Crateriforma conspicua: one gene and its partner. The protein of the gene in region 2 binds, or shares a complex with, the protein of the main gene of each other region. Links are inferred from orthologs where the notes say so. Each region holds a gene or a part of one and is shown on either strand. Other genes may lie near its edges.

Region 1 (8,153 bases), 1.7 Mb from region 2 along the record:
ATCGCCGAGCCCAGAATCTGCGGGTGTACACCGGGGCGGCCGACTATGGCCATCCGGCGATCGAAGGCTTGATCGAACGGGGCGGTCTGAACGGCCTGGACGGTTCGGCTTGAACCGCGTGGCTTGAGTGATGTCGCGAGGCCCGCGGCGAAGTTGTAACGCGGTGCCCGGCGGACGAAGAAGGACGCTGGGCTTTCAGGTTCCCGTCGAGTTACAAAAAAAGCCCCGCCGGTGATCGGCGAGGCTTTTCGTGATGTTTGACGATCAAACGTATTACTTCGCGGCGGCCAACATTTCTTTCTTGGCGGCGATGATTTCTTCTTGGATGTTCGACGGCACTTGGCTGTACTTGGCCAGTTCCATGCTGAACGATCCCTGACCTTGCGTCATGCTGCGCAGGTCGGTGGCGTAACCGAAGGTTTCGGCCAGCGGGATTTCGGCTTGGATGATGCTGTTTCCGTCGACAACGTCGGTGCTGGTCATCACACCGCGGCGGCGGATGACGTCACCCACGACGGTCCCTTGGAAATCCTCGGGGCATTCGATTTCGACGTTCATGATCGGCTCGAGCAGCTTCGGCGACGCTTGCTTGAAGTATTCGCGGAAGCAGCCTTGTGCGGCGGTGTAGAACGCCTTTTCCGAGGAGTCGACTTCGTGATAGCTGCCGTCATCCAAGTCGATCCGGGTGCCGACCACCGGGTATTCGGCGACCGGGCCTTTACCCAGGCTGTCGACGAATCCCTTTTGGATTGCCGGAATGTATTGCTTGGGAATACGACCACCGACGACGTGATCTTCGAATTCAAAGCTGTCTTCGCTGTCCGATTCGATCGGTGACAGCTTGCCGACGATGTGAGCGTATTGACCGCTACCACCGGTTTGCTTCTTGTGCTTGTAATTGAATTCGACGGTCTTGGTCGGGCTTTCGCGATAGCTAACTTTCGGAGCACCGACTTCGATTTCCACGCCGTATTCGCGGCGGATCCGTTCGATGTAAACCTCCAGGTGCAATTCACCCATGCCGGAGATCAGGATCTCGTTGGTCTCTTCGTCGGTTTCGACGCGGAAGGTGGGGTCTTCCTTGCGGAAACGCTGCAGTGCCTTGCCCATCTTGTCGCCGTCGCTGCGGCTGGTCGGCGTCACGGCAATCTTGATGACCGGTTCGGGGACGAACATGGATTCCAGCGTGCAGAAATCACGTTCGACGCTGTAGGTGTCACCACTGGCCGAGTCGATGCCCATGACGGCGATGATGTCCCCGGCGGTCGCTTTGTCGATTTCTTCTCGCTTGTCGCTGTGCATGCGAACGATACGGCTGAACCGTTCTTTGCGACCGGTCCGTTGGTTCACATAGGTGCCGCCTTTTTCGATCGTGCCCTGATAGATCCGCATGAAGGTCAGTTGGCCGAACGGATCGTCGACGATCTTGAAAGCCATGCCGACGAACGGAGCATCGGGATCGGGTTTCAGTTCGATTCGCTTTTCTTCGTCCGACGGGTCGCGACCTTTGACTTCGCGATCCAGCGGGCTGGGCAGGTATTGGGTGACCGCATCCAACAGCGGCTGGACGCCTTTGTTCTTGAACGCGGTGCCCATGTAGACCGGGGTGGCACCGTTCAAGACGGCGTCACGGGTCACGCGATAGATCATGTCCTTGGGGACTTCTTCTTCGCTGAGCAGCAATTCCATGACTTCATCGCTGTAGTTGGACAGCGAATCCAGCATGTGCACGCGTTGTTCTTCGGCTTCGTCTTTCAAGTCGGCGGGGATTTCGCCGGTGACGACCTTTTCACCCTGATCACCATCGAAGGTGTAGGAGACCATTTCGATCAAGTCGACGACGCCACGGAAGTTGTCTTCGATACCGATCGGGATCTGCATCAGGAAGGCGTCGGCGCCCAGCTTTTCACGCAACTGTTCGACGACCCGCCGGGGGTTCGAACCGGTGCGGTCCATTTTGTTGATGAATGCCAAACGGGGAACGTTGTAGCGTTTCATTTGGCGGTCGACGGTGATCGACTGGCTTTGCACGCCGCCGACGGCACACAGAACCAAGACGGCACCGTCCAAGACACGCAGCGAACGTTCCACTTCGACGGTGAAGTCGACGTGACCGGGGGTGTCGATCAGGTTGATCGCGTGATCTTTGTATTCGACGCTGGTCGCGGCACTGGTGATCGTGATTCCACGTTCTTGCTCCAGCTCCATGTGGTCCATGGTCGCGCCGTCGCCGTCCCCGCGGACTTCTTCGATCTTGTGAATACGGCCGGTGTAAAACAGGATCCGCTCACTGAGGGTGGTTTTGCCGGAGTCAATGTGGGCACTGATCCCGATGTTGCGAACCTTCTCCAATTTCATACTCTTCTAAACCTCTACTGGCGCCGGCGATGGGATTCGACGTGTTCCGGATTCGACGCGTCAGACGATTCGCGTCGCGATTTAATACAAGGCGCCCCGGAAGATCGATGTCGCGGGCCTGGACAATTGTGTTGTTGATGCGGCTCGGGCGAGGCGTTTGAAGCAGAAATATCGCAAAGCTTTGCCCAGATTGGAAGGGCAAAGGTGCGACGAAGTATCCCGGACTCCGGGCGCGGACCGATCGGAGCCCGTCGGTTGGCCGGTCCGGGGCGGGGTGGAGGTTTGGGACGCCGGACCCGATATCGCTGCTTCGGCGTGGTTTTTTATCTTGCATGACCGTTGGGGAAACGCAAGAGCCCCTGCGTCGGATCCGTCGAGTCGACCCAAAAACGGGGCGGCCAGCGCCCGGATCAAATTGCCGCGACGGCCAAGCATCCGTCGCACCGGCCGAGGGCCATTTTTCTTCTATTGACCCACGCCCCGGCCGCGTCTAACAACTTGTCCTGTCAGTGTTCAACTCGGCAAGGCGGCCGAGCTTCTGCATTCATCCAAGGAAGGTCATCGAACCATGCCAGGCCCGAATTCTGTTCCGCTGTTGGACGTCAACCGCGACAATCGCCCTTATCGTGAAGAATTCATGAGCGCCCTGGCCGGCGTCCTGGATTCCGGACGCTTTCTGTTCGGCCCCGATGTGGTCGAACTGGAATCGGAAGTCGCCAAATACAGCCAAGCCCAATTTGCCGTCGGTTGTGCCTCCGGCAGTGACGCCTTGTTGCTGGCCCTGATGGCCCTGAACATCGGCCCGGGCGACGAAGTGATCGTTCCCAGCTTTACTTTCTTCGCGTCGGTCAGCTGCATCACGCGACTGGGCGCCACGCCGGTCTTCATCGACATCGATCCGGACACCTACAACATGGATGTCGACCAGCTGGATTCGCTGATCGGCCCCAAAACGGCAGCCATCATTCCCGTGCACCTGTTCGGACAGTGTGCCCGCATTGACCGGATCTGTCAGATCGCCGCCGAGCATGATATTCCGGTGGTCGAAGACGCCGCCCAGTCGATCGGTGCGGCCTATCATTCACGTCCCGCCGGCAGCTGGGGAACCGTGGGCTGTTTCAGCTTCTATCCGACCAAGAACTTGGGCGGCATGGGCGACGGCGGCATGCTGACGACCAATGACGAAGCTTTCGCGGATCGGCTGCGTTTGTTCGCCGGCCACGGCATGCGGCCCCGCTATTATCACAAGGTGGTGGGCATCAACAGCCGCTTGGACACGTTCCAGGCCGCCGTGTTGCGGGTGAAGATGAATCACTTGCCCCAGGCCGTCGAAGGCCGGCGCACCAACGCCACGCGGTATCACCACTTGTTCCGCGAAGCCGGTTTGGTCGAAGACGGCCCGGTCACCTTGCCGGTGATCGACGAGAACGCTTTCTCGGTCTGGAACCAGTATTCAATTCGCATCGCCGACGGGCGACGCGACGAAGTCCGCCAGTACTTGGCCGACAATGGTGTGGGTTCGGAAATCTATTACCCGGTGCCGATGCACCAGCAAGAGTGCTTTGAAAACATCGGCTTCAAAGCCGGCGATTTGAGCGAGACCGAGCGGGCCAGCCGCGAGATCTTGAACCTGCCGATCTTCCCGTCGCTGACCGTGGAAGAACAAAACCGAGTCGTCGAAGTGGTCGGTCAGTTCTATCAGTCGGGCGAAGCCAAGAAGGCCGCCTGAACGAACCGGGGCTGTGGTCCCACCGAACCGCCGTTTTGGCGGGCGGATTTGACTGCCTCGTTTGAAAGACCAACGAAAACAGGCCGCGTGCGATGATTCGCATGCGGCCTGTTTCGTGAATCGGATGCCAAAAGGCGTCACCTTGGAATCAAGACGTTGCCGCCGAATCCAGGGCTTCTTGCAGCGCGGCCTTGGGGCGAACGCCCACGAAGCTCTCGCTGACTTCGCCGCCTTTGAAAACCAACAGCGTCGGGATGCTATTGATGCCGAAACGCTGGGCGGCGCCGGGGTTATCGTCGATGTTGATCTTGCCGATTTTGACCGACGGGTTTTCGCCAGCCAGTTCATCGATCATGGGAGCGATTTGACGACAAGGGCCGCACCAGGGTGCCCAAAAGTCGACCAAGACGGGTTGGTCCGATTGCAGCACTTCGGAGTCGAAATTGTCGTCGGTGAATTCTTTGACAGCATCGGAAGCCATGACAGTGGTCTCTCGTTTTGTACGGATAGTTAAACGGGGAATCGGTCGGGATCGCGGTAATCGTTCACAGGGACTGATCGACGGTGATCCATCGGCGGGCGGGGCGTGTCACATCCGGTCGACGACGCCTTGCACAGACGGCCGAATTGTAGGATGGCAACACCCGCTGTCAATTTGCCGGTCCGACCGGAACGTCTGACAAGGTAAGCAAGTGCTGAGCCAATTCGTCCAGAATCATCGCTGTGGCACCCCAAACCTTGTGTTCGCCGTGTGCAAACGCCGGCGTGCGGAACTGCAAATGACCAACGCGATGTTCGCCCCGACGGACGGATCGTATTTCGGTGTGTCGTGACAGGTTTCCCGCGACGACCTGCCGCAGAAGTGTTTCCAGCGGCAAATCCAGCACCTGATCAACCTCGGCCGGGTCGGGGCACCAGGGGGCGGATTCTTTTCGTAGCCACGCGACCCAGGGGGTGACCCGGTTGTCGCTGGCATAGACATACTGGCATGCCAGCCGTCCGATCCACTGGCGGACCACGGCGGGGCGACCCAATTCTTCGGCGAATTCCCGCAAGGCGGCTTCGCGGGTGTCTTCGCCCGGTTCCACCCGACCCCCGGGAAAGCAGATTTGCCCACCGTGATGTTTCAGCAGACTGGGCCGCCGCGTCAACAAGACACGCATGTGGCGGAGCGATGGGCGCGGTTGGTGGGCATCCGTCGCGGATTGACCGCCGGCCGGGGCTTTCTTTGATGCCGATCCGCTGGGCGCGACTTCCGCACACGACACACCATTTTGACCAGACGCATCTTCGTAAATGCCGACCAGCACCGCGGCGCGGCGAGCACGGAGCGGTGCGGGGCCACGGTGGCGACCATAGGCAAGTGGCACGGCCGCGATCGAACGATAGCGTCGCGACAGTTCGGGCGTTTCGCCGCGTTGTCGCAAGCGGTCGCTGAGTTGTTGCGGCCAAGTCGCCGGCAATTGCCACCGATCCGGTCGCCTGGTTGCCGGTATTTTCACGGTTGCTAAATCAACGTTTCCAACAATCGACGAAGCTTTCGCAATTCGACGCGATGATCCAAGTCTTCCTGGGGCGCCATGTGGATCGTCAAAGCGCGATCGTATTTTTCACGTTCCAGCTGGGTGACCAATTTGCCGTAGTCGATTTCGCCCTGCCCCACGCTGACTTGGAACGCATCGGGGCGGGTGTCGCGAAGGTGCGTGTTGATCACATACTTCAGGATCTTGTCCAGCGATTTGCCTTTGGCCGGACCGGCAACGTAAACGCTGGGGTCCAATGTGATGCCCAGGCCATCGACGTTGTTGCACAAGACCATCAACGTGTCGGGGTCTTCGCTGAGACAGCCCAGCTGGCTGCGGACCGCGACGCGTACGCCTTCGGTTTCCGCGATGCTGACCAGCCGCTGAAGGTGTTCGACTTCTTCATTGAAAGGCGTGCCCAGTTCCGCCGAAGGCACGGTCAAATTGACGACCTTGGTGGCTTTGGCGATCCGGCACAAATCGTGGAAGTCGTCGTAGTGCTGGTCACCTGTGCTGTCCAATTCGATGCTGTAACCGGAGATGTCCAGCCGGTGGGTGTACCGAAGCAATTGGATTCCGCGGTCCGGATCAGCCAGGATTTCGCTGGGGCGAGTGTGCGCGCCGGACTCGTGAATGGCGATCTCGATCGCGCTAAAATCCAGGTCCTGCAGCGTTTCGATGCTGGTTTGCAGGTCATCAGCCGGCCAACATTCCGTCGAAGCAGCGACAAACAATTCAGGCGTCCTTTCAGCAACAAATCAATCGGTTTTGCGTAACCGGCGCAGTCTACTGCGCCGGCGTCGATCGCTAAACCCTGATTGCCAAACAGGTTCACCGGTTCACCGGTCGTCGCGTCCGTCCCGCGGGCTGGTGGTCTGACAAGGTGGGTGATCGATCCGGTAAGCTGCCCGCATGACGTCTGAAAATGATCCCCAGTCCAACAGCGACACGAATTCGGCTGATGTGCGGTCGATCGGGGGACCCGTGCGGCTGGAACGGCTTTGCGTGGACGTGGCGGGTCGCCGTTTGTTGGATGACGCTCGGTTAGATTTGGAGCCGGGAAAACTGCTGGTCGTCGTCGGTGGCAGTGGGGCCGGCAAATCCGTGTTGCTGCGGATTCTGGCCGGCTTGTTGCCGCGTGATGGTGCCGTCGTGCGCTGGTCGGCTGACATCGCCGCTGGCACTGCGGGACACCCTGACACCGATGCCGGATCGAAGGGGCCGGCCCGCCTGGGCGCCGCACTGTCACCTCTGCTTCGTCGCGTGGGCGTGGTGTTTCAACAGTTTGCGTTGTTCGATGAACTGTCGCCGACGGCCAATGTCCAGTTTGCGATGGACCATCGCGGCGATCGTCATCGGCCACCCGAACAAGACGCGGCCGGTTGGTTGGCGGAATTGGGGGTGCCCGCGGAAGTTCCCGTTGCCGGACTTAGCGGTGGTCAGAAACAGCGGCTGGCCATCGCACGGACGTTGGCCTCCGATCCAGAAGTCATCCTGTACGACGAACCGACATCAGGACTGGATGCGGCCAGCGGTGCGAAGGTGGCGTCCTTGATTCGCCAGACTCAGCAGATTCATCACCGGACCAGTGTGGTCGTCACGCACGATTATCAAACGCTGATACCGATTGCGGACGAAGTCGTCTTCTTGGACAGTCGGCAAAAGCAACTGGTTTCCGTCCCACGCGATCAGTGGTCGCAGATTCATCAGTGGATGCATCCTGTCGCAGCAGACCCGGCAAACGCAAAAACGCCGGAACATCTGTCGGGCACACGTGGGTGGTCGATGGGGCGCCGTTTGATCGAACAGCTGGACACGTTCCTGTTGGCCAGCTCCGATGCATTGATCAGTGCGCTGCGATTGCCCGTCGATGTGTTGCCAGTTTTCCCGCGATGGAAATGGGCGGGGCGATTCTTTGTGCACTATTTGCGATTGGTGGGCGGCCCATCGGCATGCGTGTATTTGGCCATCGCGGGTTTGATCGCCGGGTTCACGACGACCTATTTCACGTTTCGCTTTCTGCCGTTTCGACTGTACACGCAACCGTTGTTGATCGACGAATTGTTGGCGTCGATCGGGTTCGCGTTGTATCGAATTTTGGTTCCCGTATTGGCAACGATCTTGGTGGCGGCTCGCTGTGGTGCCGCGGTGGCCGCCGACGTGGGCGTCAAGCGATACGGCGGCCAGGTCGATGCGATGCGGACGCTGGGTGTTCGGCCGCAAGCTTATTTGTTGGTTCCAATTTTGGCGGCCTTTCTGGTAGCCACCCCTGTGTTGGAATGGATCGCTTTTTTTGCCGCGCGGTTGATCAGCATGGTGACGTTCTCCGCCACACATGCCGACATCCCGTCCTATTTTTGGGACCAGCACTTCTTCCGCAATCTTCGCGGGCAAGATGGCCTTTGGCCGAAGGGGGCGGGCTGGGTTTTCGGAAAGAACGCCGCGTGCGGTGTGGGCACCGCGGTGATCAGCTACTATCAAGGTCTGCGATCCAAACAGTCCGCCGCTGACGTCAGCCAGGCGATCACGGCGACCGTGCTTTG
Region 2 (5,285 bases):
CGTGATAGATAGAACAACGCGACCATCAGCGCCAGCCCGGCAAGCAACTGGTTGGTCGCACCGAACAACGGCCACAGAATCAAACCGCCCTTGCCCGGTTGATCGCCGGCGAAAACGGCGATCGACAGCCCCACGATCACCGCGATGGCCGTCGCCACGTATTTGTTGGCCAGGGCTGGTGCGCGAGCACTGAGTGCCAATTCGCTGATGACATACCGTTGCAGCCGAGTCGCGGTGTCCAGCGTGGTGGCCGCGAAACAGGCCACCAGCGTCGCCATCAACGCCACGCCCAGCTTCAGCGGCAATCCAACGGCGGTCAAAAAGTTCGCACCGCCGTCGATAAACGCGGCCAACTTTTTCGACAAGTCCTGCTTTTTCCATCCCGCGTTGGGATCACCATCGGCTCCCGTGCGGTAATAGTCGCGCCACGCCTGTTGGCCCGTCGCCGCTTGACGGCTGAACGAGGCAATGCCGTCGTCGCCGACGGTCCGCGTGACTTTGCCCATTCCCACGCCGGCACAACAGGCCAGGATCACGATCACCGCCAACATGCCTTCCAACAACATGCCGCCATAGCCGACCGCTTGGGCGTCGCCGGCCTTTTCCAACTGCTTGCTGGTCGTTCCACTGCTGACCAGACAATGAAACCCGCTGCAGGCGCCACACGCGATCGTGATGAACAGGAACGGCAAGATCGGCGGTGCGTCGGCCGGGATTTCTTTGGCGATTGCCGGTGCGGACTGCGTCAGGTCGGCCGCGCCGGTGGTCGATGCCACGCCCACGCCGATGACGATCAATGCGAGCGCCAAAAACAATTGCAGACTGTTGATGTAGTCACGCGGTTGCAACAACAACCAGACCGGCAACACCGACGCGACGTAGGCATAGGCCAACAAGATGACCGTCCAAACGACGACCGGATTCAGGTACTTCGCATCGGCGGGCAAAATCCCGGCCAGATCCACCGGCATGAGGTACGCCCCGACATAGACCGCCAAATACAGCAACGTCAGACCGATAAGGCTGGGCAACAACAATCCGCCGCCACGACGGTACACCCACCATCCGATCATCACCGCCACGGGCATCGCGATCCATACGCTTAACACCGATTCGGGATACAACGCAAAGATCACGGCGATGACCAAACCAAAGATCGCCAGGACGACCGACAAAGCCATCGCCAGGACGGTCAGAAACAGAATCTTTGCCCGCGGCGACACCAAACGCCCCGCCGCTTGGCCGATCGACTGGCCCTTGTTGCGGATGCTGATCACCAGAGCCGACAAATCGTGGACGCCGCCGATCAGGATCGACCCGAACACGACCCACAACAACGCCGGCAACCACCCCCAAAACACGGCCAACGCCGGGCCGACGATGGGGCCGGTTCCCGCGATGCTGGTGAAGTGGTGTCCAAAAACGATGCTCCGCCGGGTGGGAACGTAATCGACATCGTCACGCAATTCTTCGCTGGGCATCACCGCGTCGTCGGTCAGGGCGAACAGCTTTCGCGCCAACCAGCGACCGTAGGTGTGATAGGCGACCAGAAAGCCCAGCATCGAAGCGACGGCGACAATCAGGGTGCTCATGGGCGATGATAACGGCAAAGGGTTGGCGACCGGGCGGATCGTCGCGGCAAACGCGTCGGACGGTTTTCACCACGCCAAAAGGTCAGGCGGTGCCGGAAAACGGATCCGAATTTGACGCCAGAAATCCGGGCAATGGTCGCCCCTGGGGCGGATATTGGTGGCCACCTATACTAACGCTGCCGAACCGGACGCACACGGCGCTGCGGAGCCCCGGCGGGCAAATTTCGGCTTGCCCGATTCCCAAAAATGCCGTCTCGGCATGACGGGCGTTTTGATTGACGCGGCTCCGCTTGGCACTCATCCGGTTCATTTGGCCATTGCCATGATGACGCCTTCGTCGATGGCCTTCCAGCGACACGAACGATCCGACAACGACACCAGCATTCACCTTCTGTGAGGAAAGACAGATCCATGGCTGACTCCATCGAAAAAACCATCATCATCGGCAGCGGACCGGCCGGCTGGTCGGCCGCCATCTACGCCGCCCGCGCCAACCTGAATCCGGTCTTGTACGAGGGAACGGTCAAGCCGGAAATGATCCCGCTGGGCCAGTTGGCATACACGACGGAAGTCGAAAACTTTGCGGGCTTTCCGGCCGGCAACATCCGTGCATTCGTCGAATCCGCCGTCGACAAGGACCGGCATTACAACTTGCCCATGGTCCCCCAAGGTCACGAAAAAGACGGCCAGCCACACTACGCCGTCCAAGGCGTCGAGCTGATGGAGTTGATGAAACAACAGGCGCTGAATTTCGGCACCAAAGTCGTTTCCGATGACATTGTCGGCGTGGATTTCAACAGCGGCGGCGTCCACACGCTGCACACCGGCAGCGGCGAATCGGTGAAGACGCACACCGTGATCGTGGCGACCGGCGCGCGTGCGAATTACCTGGGTCTGCCCAGCGAAGAAGCCTACAAGAACAAAGGCGTCAGCGCGTGTGCGGTCTGTGACGGCGCTTTGCCGATCTATCGCAGCAAGCCGTTGGCCGTCGTCGGCGGTGGTGATTCCGCGGTGGAAGAGGCCACGTATCTGGCCAACCTGAAGAACGCCGCGACGATCTACATGATCATCCGTCGCGACGAAATGCGCGCCAGCAAGGTGATGCAAGACCGCGCGATGAATCACCCCAACATCGAAATCAAGTGGAACCGTGTCGTCGACGAAGTCTTGGGTGACGGCAACCAAGTCAACGCGTTGCGGCTGAAGAGCACCGTGGATGACGAAACGGAAAACTTGGACGTCGGCGGATTGTTCTTGGCGATCGGCCACACGCCCAACACGGCGTTCCTGAAAGACGCCCTGAAGATGAACGACGAAGGCTATCTGCAGTGGACCAAACCGTTCCGGACCAACACCGAAGTCGACGGGGTATTCGCCGCCGGTGACGTTGCCGACGATTATTACCGTCAAGCGATCACATCAGCCGGCACCGGGTGCATGGCCGCATTGGACGCCGAACGCTACCTGGGCGAAAAAGACGTGTGATCGGCATGGCCGGTCGTTTCGCGGGCCGGCAACCGATCCGCGTTGTGGGCCGGCGATCTGTCTAAGCGTCCGGCGGTTCGCTGGGTGAGTCGCGAATCGTTGAAACGCAATTCTTTCCCGACGTCGCCGCCATTGGTGGCGACGTTGACTGGCCGCAGTCGCAACTTTCCAGCAGGTTCGCTTTGCCCCGACAGGCCCGATGCGACAAGTAAACCGGTCAAACAAACGACGAAGCTGAACAGCGTCATCCGCATGATTGGGTGCCCCGAAAAAGACGTTCAGAAAAGATGGGTCGCCGGATCGTTGGTGCCTTCCATCGATCAACGACGCCCCCGCATCGTTGATCGCTGTGTCCGACAGGAAAACCCTAGCTCGAAATGACGGACCATTCGGCACGTTTTTGCGACGTGCGACATGTTGGCACGATTTGACGAATGACGGTGCTGCGGCGGCGCCATGCCCGGGGGTGAACCGTCGACCATCGTCGTCGGAATTCTGTTGGCCGGATCGCGATTCTTCTGGCTGAATCGCAATGGAACAATGCCAACACCGGCCGCACCGCAAGCCGCATAGCGGAAGGTCCGGCTTGCAAGCTTTCCCAGACATGCAAACCACTCGGGCGCGTCGTTGTGTTTGGGTGGATGATCTTTGCGCCCCCGCTGAACCTTTCCTGCTAGTTTCGTCGGCCCACAGCGTCTGATATTCTGTCGATCCCTCGCGGTGCGTTAGGCGGTGCTTCGATCGATGTCCTCTGCGCGTTGCCCCCATTCCCCCCTGTGTTGACAGCCCCCCTCAGGACTCAGCAATGTCAGAACAAGCAAGCACATCCCAAGCAGCCGTTTCGGAAGAAATGAAAGCTGAGATCGCTGAGCTCGAACGTCTCAACGGGCTGCCCTTTGCATCTTCGGCGTTGGGCTACATCAAACGCACCGGCCCCGGGTTGCTGCAAAGTGCCATGACATTGGGCGCCGGCAGTGCCGCGGCATCGGTGATCGCCGGTGCATCGTTTGGATACAAGCTGTTGTGGGTCCAGCCGGTTGCGATGTTCTTGGGCGTCATGATGCTCGGTGCACTCAGCAACGTGGTTTTGACCACGGGTGAACGACCCTACAAATCGTTCGGACGCGAGATCGGAAAATGGCTGGTCGTCCTGTGGGCACTGGGCACGATCATGTCGTCGATCATTTGGCACTTTCCGCAATATGGTCTGGCCGCCAGTGCGGCGCGTGACCTGGGTGCGTTGCAGGAAATCGTCAGCATCCCGCCGGAGATCACCGCGGCCAGCAGTGTCGTCGACGAGGCGATGAAGACGAATGATCCCGCGGTCATTGACCAGGCCAAAGCGAACCTTAGCAAGGTCACCAGCGAAAGCACGCCCTTGGGACTGGGATTCACCCCAGCCGGCTTGGCGATCAGTTTCGGGATCGGGATTTTGATCCTCTGCATCAACATCGTGACCACGTTCAACTACGGCGGTGATTCCAAAGGCGTTCGAATTTACGAATGGTTTCTACGCGGCTGCATTGCCTTGGTCGTCGTGATGTTCGGAATCGTGGTGGTCGCCAAAATTGATGTCGTGGCGGCCGAGTCGGGGGAGATCCTCAAAGGCTTCATCGGCTGGTACGGAATCCCGAACCTGTGGAACGTCGATGGTTCACTGAACAACAGCACGGTCACTCAAGTACTGGGGATGCTTGGTGCCGCGGTCGGTATCAACATGACGTTCCTGTATCCGTACTCGCTGCTGAAAAAGGGTTGGGGCGTTCACCACAAAAAGCTCGCCCGCTGGGATTTAGGCATGACGATGTTCTTGCCCTTCGTGCTGGTGACCTCGCTGGTGATCATCGCGATGAAGGTCGGCGGAGTTTACGACGGCGCGGATGTCGTCAACACAACGATTCGCCCGCTGGGTGCGGCCAAGGCGCTCGGTGGTGTGCTTGGCGAAAACGCCGGCCGCGTGATCTTCGACTTGGGTTTGATCGGGATGACCTGCGGGGCGATCAGCACTCACATGGTCGTTTGTGGGTTCACGTTCTGTGAAATGCTGGGATTGGAACAAACCAAAAAGCGTTTCCGATTGTTCGCCCTGACTCCCGCCATCGGCATCCTGGGCGTCGTGGCGACGTTGCCGATTTGGTTCCCGGTCGCGGCATCGGCGGTTTGCTTCACGATGCTGCCGATCGCTTACCTGACGTTCTTGATCATGAA

The links. Proteins that work in one complex are often made in the same cells at the same time.
Region 1: the proteins of Mal65_RS12610 (region 2) and trxA are in contact, whole or in part, in a crystal structure (PDB 1F6M), measured with the Escherichia coli proteins. The link is inferred for Crateriforma conspicua from one-to-one orthologs.

Annotation. Positions count from the first base shown.
Region 1 is NZ_CP036319.1:1,620,212-1,628,364, forward strand. The notes cover bases 2,903-5,627. They hold trxA (thioredoxin), read right to left. Parts: upstream 4,569-5,627; coding sequence 4,236-4,568; downstream 2,903-4,235. Other genes in these bases: Mal65_RS05940 (DegT/DnrJ/EryC1/StrS family aminotransferase), read left to right, coding at 2,927-4,087; Mal65_RS05950 (NUDIX hydrolase), read right to left, coding at 4,738-5,589; Mal65_RS05955 (sugar phosphate isomerase/epimerase family protein), read right to left, coding at 5,595-5,627. In the rest of the region: Mal65_RS05930 (metallophosphoesterase family protein), read left to right, coding at 1-113; fusA (elongation factor G), read right to left, coding at 274-2,358; more of Mal65_RS05955, read right to left, coding at 5,628-6,344; Mal65_RS05960 (ABC transporter permease), read left to right, coding at 6,523-8,153. UniProt on the Escherichia coli protein: Participates in various redox reactions through the reversible oxidation of its active center dithiol to a disulfide and catalyzes dithiol-disulfide exchange reactions.
Region 2 is NZ_CP036319.1:3,364,953-3,370,237, reverse strand. Bases 1,214-4,040 are described here. They hold Mal65_RS12610 (NAD(P)/FAD-dependent oxidoreductase), read left to right. Parts: upstream 1,214-2,003; coding sequence 2,004-3,077; downstream 3,078-4,040. Other genes in these bases: Mal65_RS12600 (NRAMP family divalent metal cation transporter), read left to right, coding at 3,883-4,040; Mal65_RS12605 (hypothetical protein), read right to left, coding at 3,053-3,325; Mal65_RS12615 (carbon starvation CstA family protein), read right to left, coding at 1,214-1,592. Outside these bases: more of Mal65_RS12615, read right to left, coding at 1-1,213; more of Mal65_RS12600, read left to right, coding at 4,041-5,285.